Streptomyces venezuelae: one gene and its partner. Each later gene encodes a partner of the first gene's protein in a complex. Links are inferred from orthologs where the notes say so. Each region holds a gene or a part of one and is shown on either strand. Other genes may lie near its edges.

The links. Proteins that work in one complex are often made in the same cells at the same time.
Region 2: the proteins of uvrA (region 1) and mfd are in contact, whole or in part, in a crystal structure (PDB 4DFC), measured with the Escherichia coli proteins. The link is inferred for Streptomyces venezuelae from one-to-one orthologs.

What each region holds. Positions count from the first base shown.
Region 1 is NZ_CP029193.1:1,865,722-1,870,814, forward strand. Bases 693-4,351 are described here. They hold uvrA (excinuclease ABC subunit UvrA), read right to left. Parts: upstream 4,007-4,351; coding sequence 893-4,006; downstream 693-892. Other genes in these bases: DEJ47_RS08695 (crotonase/enoyl-CoA hydratase family protein), read right to left, coding at 693-746; DEJ47_RS08705 (maleylpyruvate isomerase family mycothiol-dependent enzyme), read left to right, coding at 4,237-4,351. In the rest of the region: more of DEJ47_RS08695, read right to left, coding at 1-692; more of DEJ47_RS08705, read left to right, coding at 4,352-4,920; DEJ47_RS08710 (MBL fold metallo-hydrolase), read left to right, coding at 4,931-5,093. UniProt on the Escherichia coli protein: The UvrABC repair system catalyzes the recognition and processing of DNA lesions. UvrA is an ATPase and a DNA-binding protein. A damage recognition complex composed of 2 UvrA and 2 UvrB subunits scans DNA for abnormalities.
Region 2 is NZ_CP029193.1:3,366,011-3,371,527, reverse strand. Bases 944-5,026 are described here. They hold mfd (transcription-repair coupling factor), read left to right. Parts: upstream 944-1,295; coding sequence 1,296-4,826; downstream 4,827-5,026. Other genes in these bases: DEJ47_RS15560 (nuclear transport factor 2 family protein), read right to left, coding at 4,830-5,026; DEJ47_RS15570 (SigE family RNA polymerase sigma factor), read right to left, coding at 944-993. Outside these bases: DEJ47_RS15575 (hypothetical protein), read right to left, coding at 44-469; more of DEJ47_RS15570, read right to left, coding at 466-943; more of DEJ47_RS15560, read right to left, coding at 5,027-5,252; DEJ47_RS15555 (hypothetical protein), read right to left, coding at 5,354-5,517. UniProt on the Escherichia coli protein: Couples transcription and DNA repair by recognizing RNA polymerase (RNAP) stalled at DNA lesions. Mediates ATP-dependent release of RNAP and its truncated transcript from the DNA, and recruitment of nucleotide excision repair machinery to the damaged site.

The sequences.
Region 1 (5,093 bases):
CCGTGCCGCCCCGCCCCCGCCGCGAACCGTGCCGCTCCTTGTGCCGCCTCCGCCAGGGAGTGCAGGCCATGGGCCAGCTCGCCCGCCATCGCCTCCTCTTCGGGCAGGCCGCTCTGTTCGAGCAGGGAGAGCCGGTCGTGCCGCATGCAGGTCTGCGGGAACGCGGCGATCTCGGCGGCCAGGCGCTCGGCCGCGGCGCGTGAGGTGCCCGTGGGCACGGTCCGGTTGACCAGACCCATGCCCAGCGCCTCCGCGGCGCCCACCGGGCGGCCGGTCAGGATCAGGTCCATGGCGCGCCCCTCGCCGATCAGCCGGGGCAGCCGCACCGTCCCGCCGTCGATGAGCGGGACGCCCCAGCGGCGGCAGAACACCCCGAGGACGGCGTCCTCCTCGGCGACGCGCAGGTCGCACCAGAGGGCGAGTTCGAGGCCGCCCGCGACGGCGTGGCCGGCGATCGCCGCGATCACCGGTTTCGTCAGACGCATCCGGGTGGGGCCCATGGGGCCGTCCCCGTCCTCGGTGACCTCGTTGCCGTCGGGCGTGCCGATCGCCTTGAGGTCCGCGCCCGCGCAGAACGTGCCGCCCTCGCCCCACAGCACGGCGACGGAGGCGCGCGGGTCGGCGTCGAAGTCGCGGAAGGCGTCGGCGAGGGCGCGGGCCGTGGGCCCGTCGACGGCGTTCCGCGCGGTGGGGCGGGACAGCACGACGGTGGTGACGGGGCCTGCGCGTTCGCTGCGTACGGGCATGGGGCAAGCCGACCATGACAACGGGGCGCCGGACAAGACGTCTTCGGGCCGCCGCTCCCCCGCGCACGACGACGCGCCCCGCCCCTGGTGAGGGGCGGGGCGCGTCGGTCGGGAATCCCGGTCGGGTCCCCCATGCGCGGCGCCGGTCAGGCCTTGCGGGCCCGCGCGGTCTTCTTCGCGGCCGTCTTCTTGGCGGGGGCGGCCTTCTTGGTGACGGTCTTCTTGGCGGAGCCTGCCGTGGCCGCCTTGGAGGCGGCAGGCTTCTTCGTGGCCGCGCTCGTCCGCGCCGTGGCCGTCTTCTTGGCCGTGGCGCTCGCCGCCACCACCTTCTTGGCGGCCGACTTCTTCGCGGCGCTCTTCTTCGCGGGAGTCTTCTTCGCCGCGCTACGCCCCTGCGAGGGCACCGCGTCGCTGATCCGGTCCGCCGCGATGATGTCCCGCAGGAACTTGCCGGTGTGGCTGGCCGGGACGCCCGCGACCTCCTCGGGCGTGCCTTCGGCGACGACCAGACCGCCGCCGTTGCCACCCTCGGGACCCATGTCGACGACCCAGTCGGCCGTCTTGATCACATCGAGGTTGTGCTCGATGACGATGACCGTGTTGCCCTTGTCGACCAGGCCGGAGAGGACCGTGATCAGCTTGCTGATGTCCTCGAAGTGCAGACCGGTGGTCGGCTCGTCCAGGACGTACACGGTCCGGCCCGTCGACCGCTTCTGGAGTTCGGAGGCCAGCTTCACGCGCTGGGCCTCGCCTCCGGAGAGCGTGGGCGCCGACTGCCCGAGGCGTACGTACCCGAGGCCGACGTCGTGGAGCGTCTTCAGGTGCCGGGCGATGGCGGGCACGGCCTCGAAGAAGTCGAGCGCCTCCTCGATCGGCATGTCGAGGACCTCGGCGATGGACTTGCCCTTGTAGTGCACGTCCAGCGTCTCGCGGTTGTAGCGCGCGCCGTGGCAGACCTCGCACGGCACGTACACGTCCGGGAGGAAGTTCATCTCGATCTTGATCGTGCCGTCGCCGGAGCAGTTCTCGCAGCGGCCGCCCTTGACGTTGAAGGAGAAGCGGCCGGGCAGATAGCCCCGGACCTTCGCCTCCGTGGTCTCCGCGAAGAGCCTGCGGACGTGGTCGAAGACGCCCGTGTACGTCGCCGGGTTCGACCGCGGGGTGCGGCCGATGGGCGACTGGTCGACGTGCACGACCTTGTCGACCTGGTCGTCACCGTCCACGCGCGTGTGGCGGCCCGGGACGGACCGGGCGCCGTTCAGCTCGCGGGCCAGGTGCGTGTACAGGATGTCGTTCACGAGCGTCGACTTGCCGGAGCCCGAGACGCCCGTGACGGCGGTGAGGACGCCGAGCGGGAAGGAGACGTCGATGTCCTGGAGGTTGTTCTCGCGGGCGCCGTGCACCGTGAGCTGCCGGGACGGGTCGGCCGGGCGGCGCACGTCCGGCACCGGGATGGCCTTCTTGCCCGACAGGTACTGGCCGGTGATCGACTTGTCGTTGGCGAGCAGCTCCTTCATGGAGCCGCTGTGCACGACCTTGCCGCCGTGCTCGCCCGCGCCGGGGCCGATGTCGACGACCCAGTCGGCGACCTTGATCGTGTCCTCGTCGTGCTCGACGACGATGAGGGTGTTGCCCATGTCGCGCAGGCGGACGAGGGTCTCGATCAGGCGGTGGTTGTCGCGCTGGTGGAGACCGATCGACGGCTCGTCCAGGACGTACAGGACACCGACCAGGCCGGAGCCGATCTGGGTGGCCAGGCGGATGCGCTGGGCCTCGCCTCCGGAGAGGGTGCCCGCGGCGCGGTTCAGCGAGAGGTAGTCCAGGCCGACGTCGACCAGGAACCGCAGGCGTTCGTTGACCTCCTTGAGGACGCGCTCGGCGATCTTCTTGTCGCGGGCGCCCAGCCGCAGTTCGGCGAGGAAGTCCGCGCAGTCGCTGATGGACATCGCGGAGACCTCGGCGATGGACTTCCCCATGACCGTGACGGCCAGGACGATCGGCTTGAGGCGCGTGCCCTCACAGGTGGGGCAGGGCACCTCGCGCATGTACCCCTCGAACCGCTCGCGGCTCGCGTCGCTCTCGGCCTCGCTGTGGCGGCGCTTGACGAAGGGGACGGCACCTTCGAAGGCGGTGGTGTAGACCCGCTCGCGGCCGTACCGGTTGCGGTAGCGGACCTCGATCTGCGTCTTGTGGCCGTTGAGGAGGGCCTTCTTGGCGCGCTGCGGGAGTCCGGCCCACGGCATGTCGGTGGAGAAGCCGAGGGCGTCGGCGAGGGCTCCGACGAGCCGGCCGAAGTACTCCTTGGTGTGGCCGTGCGACCAGGGGTGGATGGCGCCCTCGTCGAGGGACTTGTCCTCGTCCGGGACGATCAGCTCGGGGTCGACCTCCATGCGCGTGCCGATGCCGGTGCAGTCCGGGCAGGCGCCGAAGGGCGAGTTGAAGGAGAAGGAGCGGGGCTCCAGCTCTTCGAAGGACAGGTCGTCGTACGGGCAGTAGAGGTGCTCCGAGTACATCCGCTCGCGCTCGGGGTCGTCCTCGGGGAGGTCGACGAAGTCGAGCACGACCATGCCGCCGGAGAGGCCGAGGGCCGTCTCCACGGAGTCGGTCAGGCGGCGCTTGGCGGAGTCCTTCACCGTGAGGCGGTCGACGACGACCTCGATGGTGTGCTTCTCCTGCTTCTTGAGCGTGGGCGGCTCGGAGAGCTGGATCGTCTGTCCGTCGACCCGCGCGCGGGAGTACCCCTTCGTCTGGAGGTCGGCGAAGAGGTCGACGAACTCGCCCTTGCGCTCGCGCACCAGCGGGGACAGGACCTGGAAGCGGCTGCCCTCGGGCAGCTCGAGGACCTTGTCGACGATGGCCTGCGGCGACTGCCGGGAGATCGGGCGACCGCACTCGGGACAGTGCGGCTTGCCGATGCGCGCGAAGAGCAGGCGCAGGTAGTCGTACACCTCGGTGATCGTGCCGACCGTGGAGCGCGGGTTGCGCGACGTCGACTTCTGGTCGATGGAGACCGCGGGCGAGAGGCCCTCGATGAAGTCGACGTCCGGCTTGTCCATCTGACCGAGGAACTGGCGGGCGTACGAGGAGAGGGACTCCACGTACCGCCGCTGGCCCTCGGCGAAGATCGTGTCGAACGCGAGCGAGGACTTGCCCGACCCGGAGAGTCCGGTGAAAACGATGAGTGAGTCGCGCGGGAGGTCGAGCGAGACGTTCTTGAGATTGTGCTCGCGCGCGCCACGGACGATGAGACGGTCGGCCACGCCGGGTCCGCACCTTTCTTGAGAGAGAGACAGGGGGCAGAACCCCCGTCGTTCACAGACTAGGGCGAGCCACTGACAACGCCGGGCCGCTTCCCTGGTTCCACATGCACAACAAACCCGGACCTTCAAGAATGCCCGATGCCGCCATCGACCATATAGCACGCGTATTCGATTTGCGGCCGCCCCGAGAGCCCTTCACCCGAACGTGTGGCGCAGCTATTGTCGACCGCATGATTGATCATGTGCGCGACCTGGCGTCTGTACGTGACGCGACCGACCGGCTGCTCAGCGCAGCGGCGAAACTGAACAACGATTCGACTGCCGAGCCGTCACGGCTCCCCTGCTGGAGCCGCGGCCACGTCCTCGCCCACATCGCGCGGAACGCGGACGCGCTGGTGAACGTCCTCGCCGGGCGGCCGATGTACGAGAGCGCGCAGGCCAGGGACGCGGACATCGAGCGGGACGCCCCTCGGCCGCTGGACGCGCAACTGGCGGACGTGCGCGAGAGCGGCGCCCGCTTCCTGGCGGAGGGCGAGCGGGACGCCGACTGGTCCCGCACGGTGGAGCTCCGCAACGGCGTCACGGATACGGCGGCGCGGGTGCCCTTCCGGCGCTGGGTCGAGGTCGAGCTGCACCACGTCGACCTCGGCATCGGGTACGAGCTGGAGGACCTGCCCGTGGACTTCGTGCAGCGGGAGATCGCCTTCCTGACGGCACGCTTCTCGGGGAACCCCGACGTCCCGCCCGTCCGGATCACGGACGGCACGCACGCGTGGAGCACCGGTAGGGCGGGCAGCCCCGAAGTCACCGTCTCCGGGGCCGCGCCCGACGTGGTCGGCTGGCTCGCGGGCCGCCGCGACGGCACCGCACTCACGGCCGAAGGGGGCCTCCTGCCCGCCCTGCCCCCGCTATAGGCTGGCGGACATGACGTACAGCGGAGCGGTGAAGGTCGGCGGACCCGCGGATGTGCACGAGCTGCCGGACCTGATGATTTCGAAGGTCGCGGTCGGGCCGATGGACAACAACGCCTACCTGTTGCGCTGCCGGGCCACCGGCGAGCAGCTGCTGATCGACGCGGCGAACGACG
Region 2 (5,517 bases), 1.5 Mb from region 1 along the record:
TCCGGGGCGGAGCCCCGTGTCGCGGCGGCGCGTTCGAAGATACTCAGCCCCCCGAGGGAACCGCCGTCGCCGAGTCGCTGGGCGGCAGCGACGTCGACGGCGTCACCGTCGGAGGCAGCCGCGTCGGCGTCCGCGAGGGCGGGGACGAGCCGGGGTCGGGCGACGCCGACCGTTCGGCGGGGGACGACTCCGGGAGAGACGCCGACTTCGTCGGGCTCGGCGGCACCGCGGGCCCCACCGGTTCATCCCCGCGGCCCAGCTGCACCGCGGCGAGCGCCGCCCCGCCCGAGACGAGGCACACGGCGAGCGCCGCCCCCGCGGCGTACGTGCGCCGCCGCCGTCGGGCCCCGCGCGCGGACACCTGATGGGCCGGGACCGGCGAGGCGGCCCGCCCGCCCGACGCGGCGGCCCGTTTCAGCGCGGCGGCGAGACGGTCGCCGTCGCCGGCCGGGGGCATGGGCTCGGTCACGGTGCTCCTCCGAGGTCGAGGTCCGAGGTGGGCGCGTCGTCGAACGCGGCGTCGTCGAGATGCGGCGCGAGCGCGGCCCTCGCCCGGGACAGGTGGGACTTCACGGTCCCGGCCGCGATCCCGGTCTCCGCGGCGACCTGCTGCACGGACAGGTCGCAGACGTAGTGCAGAACGGCCACGTGCCGCTGCCGCTCGGACAGCCGCCGCAGCGCGGCGACCAGCGCGACGGTCCCCGGGTCGGGGGCGGGCGCGGTGCCCGCCCGCTCCCCGTGGTGGCGCCGCCAGGCCTCCGCGGCCCGCCCGCGCCGCCGCCACCGGCTGACGGCGAGCCGCCGGGCGACGGTCCTGACCCACGCCTCGGGCCCGGCGTCCCGCTCCAGACGGGCGCGGCGCGCCCACGCGCGGACGAAGGCCTCCTGGACCACGTCCTGCGCCTCGTGGAGGTCCCCCGTCATCAGATAGACCTGTCCGACCAGCGGTCTCACGGAGTGCGCGTAGAACGCCTCGAACTCCTCGTCGGTCAAGTGGTCTCCTGGTGCGTGCGGTGTTCTCGTTGGCAGTACGCCTGGCAAGCGCGGCCGGTTTACACCGCGGGGAAAGAATTTTCGAGCGCCGTTTCCGGACATTGTGCGGGAGACCACGGGGCACCCGGACTCCCCGGCCCCGCCCGGCCCGCACCGCGGCTCGCCCCGACCGGGCCGCGCCGATCAGCGCGGAGTCGTACGCTGGAGACCCCCGGCCCGTACGACGTGCCGGGCGGTTCGCGTTGCCCACTCACTCCGGCACTCCGGTCATCCGGACCGCTGGACTGGACGGAAAGCCTTCAATGAGCCTGCACGGTCTGCTCGACGCTGTCGTCAAGGACTCGGCACTCGCCGAAGCGGCCAAGGCCGCGTCCGACGGCCACCGCATGCACGTCGACCTGGTCGGCCCGCCCGCGGCCCGGCCCTTCGCCGTGGCGGCGCTGGCCCGCGAGTCCGGCCGCACCGTCCTGGCCGTGACGGCCACCGGCCGTGAGGCCGAGGACCTCGCCGCCGCGCTGCGGACGATCCTGCCGCCGGACGGCGTCGCGGAGTACCCGTCGTGGGAGACGCTGCCGCACGAGCGCCTCTCCCCGCGCTCGGACACGGTCGGCCGCCGCCTCGCGGTCCTGCGCCGCCTCGCGCACCCCCGCACGGACGACCCGGAGACGGGTCCGGTCTCGGTGGTCGTCGCACCGGTCCGCTCCGTCCTCCAGCCGCAGGTCAAGGGCCTCGGCGACCTGGAGCCCGTGGCGCTGCGCAGCGGGCAGACCACGGACCTGAACGAGACGGTGGAGGCCCTCGCGGCGGCCGCGTACTCGCGCGTGGAGCTGGTCGAGAAGCGCGGCGAGTTCGCCGTACGCGGCGGCATCCTCGACGTCTTCCCGCCCACCGAGGAGCACCCGCTGCGCGTGGAGTTCTGGGGCGACGACGTCGAGGAGATCCGCTACTTCAAGGTCGCCGACCAGCGTTCCCTTGAGGTCGCCGAGCACGGTCTGTGGGCGCCGCCCTGCCGTGAGCTGCTGCTCACGGACGAGGTGCGCGAGAAGGCGGCCGTCCTCGCCGAGGAGCACCCGGAGCTGGGCGAGCTGCTCGGGAAGATCGCCGAGGGCATCGCGGTGGAGGGCATGGAGTCCCTCGCGCCGGTCCTCGTGGACGACATGGAGCTGCTCGTCGACGTCCTGCCGAAGGGCTCGATGGCGGTGGTCTGCGACCCGGAGCGGGTGCGGACGCGCGCGGCGGACCTGGTGGCGACCTCGCAGGAGTTCCTGCAGGCGAGCTGGGCGGCGACGGCGGGCGGCGGCGAGGCGCCGATCGACGTGGGCGCGGCGTCCCTGTGGGGCATCGCGGACGTCCGGGACCACGCCCGCGAGCTCGACATGATGTGGTGGTCGGTGAGCCCGTTCGCCGCCGACGAGGAGCTGGACGAGGACACGCTCAAGCTGGGCATGCACGCCCCGGAGACGTATCGGGGCGATACGGCGAAGGCGCTGGCCGACACGAAGGGCTGGCTGGCGGACGGCTGGCGCGTCGTCTACGTCACCGAGGGCCACGGCCCGGCGGCCCGTACCGTCGAGGTGCTCGGCGGCGAGGGCATCGCGGCCCGCCTCGACGGCGACCTCGGCGAGCTCACGCCGTCACTGGTCCACGTGTCGTGCGGCTCCATCGACTACGGCTTCGTGGACCCGGCCCTGAGGCTCGCGGTCCTCACCGAGACCGACCTGTCAGGGCAGAAGGCCGCCGGCAAGGACGGCCAGCGCATGCCGGCCCGCCGCCGCAAGACGATCGACCCGCTGACGCTGGAGTCCGGCGACTACATCGTCCACGAGCAGCACGGCGTGGGCCGCTACATCGAGATGGTGCAGCGCACGGTCCAGGGCGCGACGCGCGAGTACCTCGTGGTGGAGTACGCCCCGGCCAAGCGCGGCCAGCCCGGCGACCGCCTGTACATCCCCACGGACCAGCTGGAGCAGATCACCAAGTACGTGGGCGGCGAGGCCCCGACCCTCCACCGCCTGGGCGGCGCCGACTGGACGAAGACGAAGGCGCGGGCGAAGAAGGCGGTCAAGGAGATCGCCGCCGACCTCATCAAGCTGTACTCCGCGCGCATGGCGGCGCCCGGCCACGCCTTCGCGCCCGACACACCCTGGCAGCGCGAGCTGGAGGACGCGTTCCCGTACGCGGAGACGCCCGACCAGCTGACGACGATCGCCGAGGTCAAGGAGGACATGGAGAAGACGGTCCCGATGGACCGTCTGATCTGCGGCGACGTCGGCTACGGCAAGACGGAGATCGCGGTCCGCGCGGCGTTCAAGGCGGTCCAGGACGGCAAGCAGGTGGCGGTCCTGGTCCCGACCACGCTCCTGGTCCAGCAGCACTTCGGCACGTTCTCCGAGCGTTACTCGCAGTTCCCGGTCAACGTGAAGGCGCTCAGCCGCTTCCAGACGGAGACGGAGTCGAAGGCGACCCTGGAGGGCCTGCGCGACGGCTCGGTCGACATCGTCATCGGCACGCACCGCCTGTTCTCCTCCGAGACCAGGTTCAAGGACCTGGGCCTGGTCATCGTCGACGAGGAGCAGCGCTTCGGCGTCGAGCACAAGGAGCAGCTGAAGAAGCTGCGTGCGAACGTCGACGTCCTGACGATGTCCGCGACCCCCATCCCTCGTACGCTCGAAATGGCCGTCACCGGCATCCGCGAGATGTCGACGATCACGACGCCGCCGGAGGAACGCCATCCGGTCCTGACGTTCGTCGGCCCGTACGAGGAGAAGCAGATCGGCGCGGCGGTCCGCCGCGAGCTGCTCCGCGAGGGCCAGGTCTTCTACATCCACAACCGCGTCGAGTCGATCGACCGCGCGGCGGCGAGGCTCCGCGACATCGTCCCCGAGGCGCGCATCGCGACGGCCCACGGCCAGATGTCGGAACAGGCCCTGGAGCAGGTGGTCGTCGACTTCTGGGAGAAGAAGTTCGACGTCCTCGTCTCGACGACGATCGTCGAATCGGGCATCGACATCTCCAACGCGAACACGCTGATCGTGGAGCGGGGCGACAACTTCGGCCTGTCTCAGCTCCACCAGCTGCGAGGCCGGGTGGGCCGAGGCCGCGAACGGGGCTACGCGTACTTCCTCTACCCCCCGGAGAAGCCCCTGACGGAGACGGCCCACGAGCGCCTCGCCACGATCGCCCAGCACACGGAGATGGGCGCGGGCATGTACGTGGCGATGAAGGACCTGGAGATCCGCGGCGCGGGCAACCTGCTCGGCGGCGAGCAGTCGGGTCACATCGCGGGTGTCGGCTTCGACCTGTACGTCCGCATGGTCGGCGAGGCGGTCGCCGACTACCGCGCGTCCCTGGAGGGCGGTGTCGAGGAGGAGCCGCCCCTGGAGGTCAAGATCGAGCTCCCGGTCGACGCGCACGTCCCCCACGACTACGCACCCGGGGAGCGCCTGCGCCTCCAGGCCTACCGCGCCATCGCCTCCGCCAACACGGAGGAGGACATCAAGGCGGTGCGCGAAGAGCTCACCGACCGCTACGGCAAGCTCCCGGAACCGGTGGAGAACCTCCTCCTGGTGGCGGGCCTCCGCATGCTCGCCCGAGCCTGCGAGGTCGGCGAGATCGTCCTCCAGGGCAACAACATCCGCTTCGCCCCGGTGGACCTCCGCGAATCCCAGGAACTCCGCCTCAAGCGCCTCTACCCGGGAACGGTCATCAAGCCGACCGCGAACCAGATCCTGGTCCCGCGCCCGAAGACCGCGAAGGTGGGCGGCAAGCCGTTGGTCGGCCGGGAACTCCTCGGCTGGGTCGGGGAGTTCCTGACGTCGATTCTGGGGTCCTAGGCCCTAGGCCGGCGTGCAGGCCGCCGCGACCGACAGGCTGTTCTCGTAGAGGTGGTGCCGGGTGATGCGGCCGTTCTCCACCGTGAGGCGCAGGGCGAAGGGGCCCTCGAAGGACTTGCCGGTGGCGCGCACGGTGCCCTTGAGGTGGCCGAAGAGGACGGCGTCGGTGCCGTCCACCAGGAACGTGTCGAGCGTCGCGGAGGCGTCCTCGGCGACCGTGTGCTCCGCCAGTTCCGCGGACTGCGCGGCGCACTCGGCGCCCGTGGAGCGGGGGCGGATCCACGGGACGGCGGGGTTCTCGGCGAGCAGCCAGTCCACGTCGTCGGCGAAGAGTTCCACCATCCGCTCGGTGTCCCCGGCGAGCCGGGCCTGGAGGAAGTCCTGGACGACGGAGCGGGTGGGGGCGGCGACGGTCTCGGCGGTCATCGGATTCTCCTCGGACGGGCTCGCTCGGCTCATGCTGATGCGTCCGATCCTGTCGGGGGAGAGGGCGACGGTCGATTACCGCCGAGGTAATCGTGTGGTCGTCAGTCGTCGAACAGCTGGTCGTCCTTGTCGCGGCACAGGCCGTGGGCGACGCCCATGATGCGGGACGTCTGCACCTTGGTCGTGCCGAGGCGGCGCGTCGACTCCGTGAACTGGTCGCCGAGGGCCGGGCCCCGGACCGTGCACAGCGCGTCCCCCTCGGCGA